Regions from separate parts of the Dysgonomonas sp. 37-18 genome, predicted to be linked through region 1. Evidence: riboswitches for the same ligand, from Rfam matches in the RefSeq annotation. Region 1 holds a riboswitch; each other region holds the start of a gene.
The links. Region 1 has a riboswitch for cobalamin ahead of BGO84_RS13095 (TonB-dependent receptor). Riboswitches for the same ligand answer to the same signal wherever they lie in the genome.
Positions count from the first base shown of each region.

Region 2: linked by a shared signal. The riboswitch ahead of BGO84_RS12545 (threonine/serine exporter family protein) and the one ahead of BGO84_RS13095 (TonB-dependent receptor) in region 1 are both predicted to bind cobalamin.
Region 3: linked by a shared signal. The riboswitch ahead of BGO84_RS02420 (TonB-dependent receptor) and the one ahead of BGO84_RS13095 (TonB-dependent receptor) in region 1 are both predicted to bind cobalamin.

Region 1 covers NZ_MKVC01000033.1:13,404-15,682, reverse strand. The annotation lists gene BGO84_RS13100 (PLP-dependent aminotransferase family protein) at 1-590, opposite strand, end outside; cobalamin riboswitch at 833-1,033, shown strand; gene BGO84_RS13095 (TonB-dependent receptor) at 1,150-2,279, shown strand, end outside.
Region 2 covers NZ_MKVC01000031.1:20,491-22,769, forward strand. The annotation lists gene pflB (formate C-acetyltransferase) at 1-174, opposite strand, end outside; cobalamin riboswitch at 347-550, opposite strand; cobalamin riboswitch at 715-902, shown strand; gene BGO84_RS12545 (threonine/serine exporter family protein) at 1,052-1,894, shown strand; gene BGO84_RS12550 (threonine/serine exporter family protein) at 1,897-2,279, shown strand, end outside.
Region 3 covers NZ_MKVC01000006.1:98,167-100,445, reverse strand. The annotation lists gene BGO84_RS02420 (TonB-dependent receptor) at 1-1,384, opposite strand, end outside; cobalamin riboswitch at 1,477-1,659, opposite strand; gene BGO84_RS02415 (RluA family pseudouridine synthase) at 1,873-2,279, shown strand, end outside.

The sequences.
Region 1 (2,279 bases):
TCTCCTTTTTCGAGTAAACAATGAGCTGTAAGAAATAATGCCATTTGACTTCCACGTGTAATGCACACATCAGCAACCGATGTTTGCATACCTCTATTTTGATTAAGCATAGTGGATATTGTTTCACGAAATTTATTATCACCAAATTCGCTGGCAATATTCATGATTTGCCAATGGGCTTTGCGGCTAAAGATACGTCGATATGCTCTCGCCAATTCTTTCATCGGAGTATATACTGCATCCGGAAGTCCGTCATCGAAAAATATTAAATCGTTTCTGAATATCTCACTTGGTTGAATTTGAGATTTCTTCTTTTTTGAAACTTGAGATATCTGTATTTTATTTGATACATAAGTTTTCTTTCTTTCCTCTGAGATAATCCAACCCTCATTAATAAGGATATCAAATGCCAGAACAACTGTATTGCGATTAACTGATAATTCAGTAGCCATATGCCGTGTACTGGGCATTGTTTCTCCAGCCTTCAGTACGCCACTCTTAATCGATTCTATTATCAAATCAGCTATCTGTATATAAATGGCCTTATCGCCAGATCTGTTTAATTTGGTATGTAATAGTTTTAAGTTCATCTTTTTGGACTATTCATCTTCTTCTAATTCGAAAGGTAAATATAGTCCAATCAATTTATATTTTAAGCAGAAATTATATAAAAATAAAAGAATTAAAAGATTCCATTTGTTAATATTGGAAAAGGAAAATATAACCCAAATGAAGCAAATAATTCAATAACCGTTATTTTGAAGCATTAAAATTTCTAAACCGAGAATAAAATACAATCATTATTTTCTTTTTTCATTTAAAAACATTTATTTACATTTGTGCCAGATTTGGTAATCAGTATATTTCATATCCTGATGAAAGGGAACTCGGTGAAAATCCGGGGCTGTACCTGCAGCTGTAATTCCTCGTGTTATATCGGTTAAATATTCTATGCCACTGTTCTTTATCCTAGAATGGGAAGGCTTTTAACCGGAGGAGAGCCAGAAGACCTGCCAAAAGACAAATAAACACCAAGCTTCCAGGGATAGGAGTGGTTGTGGATACTTTATGTATACATTGCTATTTTATTAATTTTCAGGAAACTCGATGTTTTATTTTATTAATTTTTAAAGAATTATAAAATAAGATATGAGGTATTATTTATTATTGGCAGCAGTATTTCTTTGCTGTCAATTGCTAATTGCACAAATTGCCGATACGACTCGGCATGTTGTAAAATCTGTTTCTCTAAAAGAAGTTGTTGTTACCGGTACTGGTACTGAACATTACATTAAAGATGCGCCTGTACAAACTGAAGTGATTTCAGGAAGAGCTTTAAAGGAATATGCGGGGCGTGATATTGAGGATGTATTGGGAGGCTTGTCTTCTTCTATTACTTTTAACCGGAGTGACATGGGGAGTAATATTCAACTCAATGGTCTGAAGAATGATTACATACTTATTCTTATAGACGGAAAAAGGCTAAATGGAGACATTGGCGGGCAAAACGATTTAAGCCGTATCAATATGAACAATATTGAGAGGATCGAGATTGTAAAAGGAGCAGTTTCTTCATTATATGGTTCAGATGCAATCGGTGGTGTTATAAATTTCATAACTAAAAAGAACAAAGATAAACTCAGTATTTCTAATACTTCCCGCATAGGCAAATATGGAGATCTAGATCAAAGTAATATTTTTGCATTAAAGCATAAAAGGTGGAGTTCGAATACTTCATTTTCTTTGAGTCATACTGATGGTTGGCAGAATACAACTCAAGAATGGTATAGAGGCAAACTCTATGAAAACAGTGTTACAAAAACAGTAAATCGCTCTACCGATTATACTATTTCACAAGATTTATCGTATCAGGTATCTGATAAACTCACATTAAATACGAGTGCTTCTTTTTATGAAAAATGGACTTATCGTCCTATGGGTATTCCTCAGTGGCGGTTGTATGACTTTTATTATAGGAATCAGTCCTATAGTACAGGAGGAAAATACAATATGCAAAATAAAGATTACCTTACATTTGACTTATCATTTGACAAATACGATTATTTTTATGACTATACAAGTCGTGAATACACAGACTATTTTGATGAGAACGGAGACCGTATTGTTTACTATGCAGAAGATCGCATCCTTCAAACATCCCAACGGCGTGTATTGGGTAATTTGAAAGGTGTCTTTTACCTAGATGAACAAAATACATTAAACACAGGAATCGAATATATTTGGGATCAGCTGATATCACCTTATCGTCTTGAAGGAGA
Region 2 (2,279 bases), on a different contig from region 1:
TTTTTCTTCAATAAACATTGTGCTTAACTTTTCCCATAGCTTGATTGTTGCTTCAGTAGGGTTTTGTAGAAAAGATTCGTCTCCTGTGTATTCTTTATAGTTTTGGAGTATAAAATCATTTACATTGATTTCCTCTTGCCACCGTGTGCCTTTAAAGTTTTTATATGCTTCCATTTGATTATAAAATAAATTTCTAAGTACTCAATTTTCAGAGCTTACGTGGAATAGAATAAGAAATAAATACAGACGTATTTAAATAAATGTAACAGAATAAAAATAAAATAGAGAAGGCTTTTTCTATTTGAAAAAATCCCATCCTAAATCTTCAGCTTTATTCCTCGAAAGCTTCCAACTATATGGTCTTGGCAGGTCTTCTGACTTACTTTATCTTTGAGCATCCTTCCCATTCAGTGTAAGAACAGTGGATAGAGTATTGTTCAAAGTCTTTGGAGGAGCTTACAGCAGCGGGTCTGTCCAGGATTTTCACCTGATTCCCTTTTCATCATTTTCTATGGATATAGTAAATGACACCAAAACCTGTGACAAAGTTATATGTTTTTAAGCATAAAAATAAACATTTAATGCAAAAATGCTTATTGATTGAGACTCTTCTCTTTTTGTTTTCTTTTATATCTTTTTGTATAGGAAAAAATAAAAAAGATGTGCTATTTATTATTTTTTCCTATACCTTTGCCTCCCGAAAGTTCTTTATCATTATTCTTCAACCGCTAAGGTGCCTCAGATATTGAGGAGAATAGGGAATCAGGTGAAAGTCCTGAGCTGTCGCGCAACTGTAATCACCGCGAAAGTTTCTATTTAAAAATCCACTGTTTCGTGCAGAGATGGGAAGGAAAATAGAAATGGTGAAAGCCAGGATACCTGCCTTAAATCGGATTGACAATGCTTCGCGATAAAAGTGTTATGTCTAATAATTTCATTCATCCCTCTTGTCGGAGGAGATGTTATTATCCAGGTGTGTTCTTATTGCAGCATTGTGAAGTTCAAAAGAGCTTTTTACATTTATGTTTAATCGTAAAAAGTTTAGAAAGAAATGCGCGCAAACGTTCTTGATTATTCGCATGTTGATGATCGATGTGCAGATGTAGAAAACACACGTTCAGACAAAGAGTTGTCGTTGAAAGAATTTGTAGACATCATATTGGAGGTCAGTACCCTGTTGCTTGAATCGGGAGCCCACTGTGAAAGAATTAATAGGAATGTACAACGTATAGCACAGAAGACAAACTATAAAGTAGAAATGCTGATATCATTTACTGCTGTATCGGTATCAGTAACCGATATGGGTAATGAGGAAAACATAGTAACGGCCAATAAAAAGATAATACATCATGGGGTACACTTTGGAATACTCACCAATACCAGTTTGCTGACATGGGAACTTGCCGAAGATCGGATTTCTTTGCAGGAGTTGCACCAGCGTATAAAAAGGTTGAAGGATACCTCTCGTTATTCCGTTTGGCTTGTTCGCCTGTTTATTGGAATAGCTTGCGGATCGTTATGCCTACTGGCCGGAGGGAATTTAATAGATGGGGCTTTTGCTTTTGTAGCCTCTTTTGTCGGGCTTGCGGTGCGTCAGGAGATGATTAAGAGAAAGTTTAACCTGATGGTTATTGTAATCTGCTCAGCGTTTGTGACAACAACCATATCAGGATTGAATATCTTATCTGGATTTGGTTATTCGCCTCAAACATCTATTGCTACTTCTGTATTGTTTCTTATTCCGGGAGTTCCTCTGATAAATAGTATAATCGATTTGCTTGAAGGGTATATTCCTACAGGTATAGCCCGTGGAGCATTCGGCGGATTTATTCTTTTATGTATCGCTGTGGGGATGTTTATTAGTATGACAATAATAGGAATAAATAACTTTTGATTATGCTAATAGATATATTAAAAGACGCTCTTCTTAGTTTTTTTGTTGCTATAGGCTTTGCACTATTGTTCGAAACGCCAAAGAAGGGATTGTTGGTTGCCGGTTTGCTGGGAGGGCTTGGTCATGCTATTCGTTTTACGTTGTTGTATTTCGACTTTGGCTTGATCTCAGCTACGTTGAGTGGCACTGTTGTGATAGGGCTTTTGGGTATCTACTGTGCTCATAAGATACACACTCCTCCGGTTGTATTTACATTGCCGGCTTGTATAACCATGATACCGGGCTTATATGCCTACAAGACGATGCTGGGATGTATACGAATATATGAAGAGGGAACGACCGGTGCAAAAACAGCATTTTTATTGCATGACACGGTTTACAATTT
Region 3 (2,279 bases), on a different contig from region 1:
GTTTCAGATTTATATTGCCCATACGTATGTAATACATATCATCAAAAGTTGGCACTCTAAATATCTTTTTATAAGACACACGAAGTCTTAAATTAGCTTCTTCGAAAGGTAAGTATGATACACTTATAGATGGCGTTACCTTTTTCTTATCTTTAGGGGAGTCTCCCATCTGAACGCTTTCGTCAACATATGTAGCTAAAAGGCTTCCGGTTACGGTTAGATATTTATTAGTAAATTGAGCAGCCAAAGCTGTGAGTGATGAAATTCTCTTCGGCTTGTCCACATCTTCAAAATTACTATTCAACTTATTCTGAAATATATCTTCAAATAAACTTATGGATAGATATTTTAGAGGTTTGTACATCATACCTACCGATGCATAATATTCATACTGAGTGATGCGGTCTTCTTGTTTATTTTCTGCTGTATTATTGGTTATTGACAAATATTTATAATGGTTGCGACTGAATTTTAATTGCCCTTTTATACTCATTTTATCATTAACTCTATTTTTGTAATATAGTTGGGAGAACAAATCCTTGTTCCATACTCTTTCGTCATTATCGTCTCTGTAGAAAATTACAGAACCCGGCAAACCTCTTTCCGAATCATAATAATTTACTTTAAATTTCAGCTCGCCGGCTTTGCCCATATTCCCATAGAGGTTTAATTCTGTACGCCAGATATCAACATCAGAATTCCTACGCTTACGCTCTTCAGTTTGATCCGCATTTTTAAATGTGAATTTATATCTTCCATCTGCTCTTTCCCATCCTGTATTTAACGAAAGAGAGAATTTCTTATTCAGTCGGTGTGCATAATAGACAGTAGGATTGAAAAGCCCATAAGAACCAGCTTTAACTTGTATATTTCCATTATATGATTTATTCTTAAAGGCAGGGTTTGATGTTATTACCTCTAATAAGCCGGCTGATGCATATGATCGTGCTGCCTGAAATATATCATCAGACTGACCAATAGAGAGAGTTATCATAGAAACATTATCCAATGAAAAACGGCTGATATCGATCTGTCCGGATTGAACATTACTCATCGTAACACCGTCATAACTAACTGCAGTATGTTGAGCCCCCATCCCCCTTATAGAAACAGTTTTCATACCTCCAATACCTCCATAATCTTTTACTGTAACTCCCGAAAAACGGCGCACAGCATCTGATACGGACAGTATTCCTATTCGTTCAATCTCTGTATTATCAATAACTTGAAGTGGAGTTGTAGATCGTGAGACAGATGGTTTGATCTGTGCAGAAATTTCTATCTCTGACAGTTTCTTTGCATTAAGACTATCATTAATCTGAGCCTGTATATGCATACAGCCTACTACAAATAAAAATATAAGGGAGAATAAAAAAGTCCTCATCTTCACAAATTATTCAATAAAATGCTTTCGATAAGAACAAAGAAAAGACTATATAATCTTGACACTGTTTCTTAAGCTCTATTCCTCGAAAGCTGTCCGAACTATTACTTTGCAGGTCTTCTGACTTACTCCAACTTGTACAGCCTTCCCATTTTGAATAACAGTGGCTATGTTGCACAAGCTTTACAGAGCTTACAGCAGCGGGTCTGTTCAGGATTTTCACCTGATTCCCTTTTAATTCGTTAACAAACGAAACAAAGTGCTGCAAAGGTAAGGATAAATTATATTGAAAGACAAAATATAAATGTTAATTCCGCTAGCATGCTTCATGCGAAAGATATTATCCTGTGTTTTATGACTCTATGCATTAAAGTTCTCCAACCTTAAGCAGCCATGATTTAAATTAATATTTGTAAATCGACATCTAATGTTGTGTTTATCTTAAAAGAAAAACGCTTACCTTTGTTTCATATTCATATATAAATGAAATGAGGAATACAACCAGAGATAAAGTATTGCAGGAAATAAAAGTTGATCAACCGGCTCAATTGCTAGATTTCCTTGTCCAAAAAGAAGTGCGTAAAAGTCGCAACGCAGTTAAATCGCTTCTTGCACATAAACAAATCAAAGTAAACGGAAAGCTTATCACCCAATTCGATTTCGAACTGAAGGCAAAAGATAAGGTCTCTGTTATGAAATACGATCAGTCTCGAAAAGAAAAAAGATTGAAGGGATTAAAGATTGTATTTGAAGACGACGACTTAATTGTCATCGAAAAAGAAGCAGGATTTTTATCTGTAGCTACAGATAAGGAAAAGTCACGCACTGTATATAATTCTCTGAATGAATACGTAAAGAAAAAAGATAAAAAAGCACGTGTTTATGTTCTGCATCG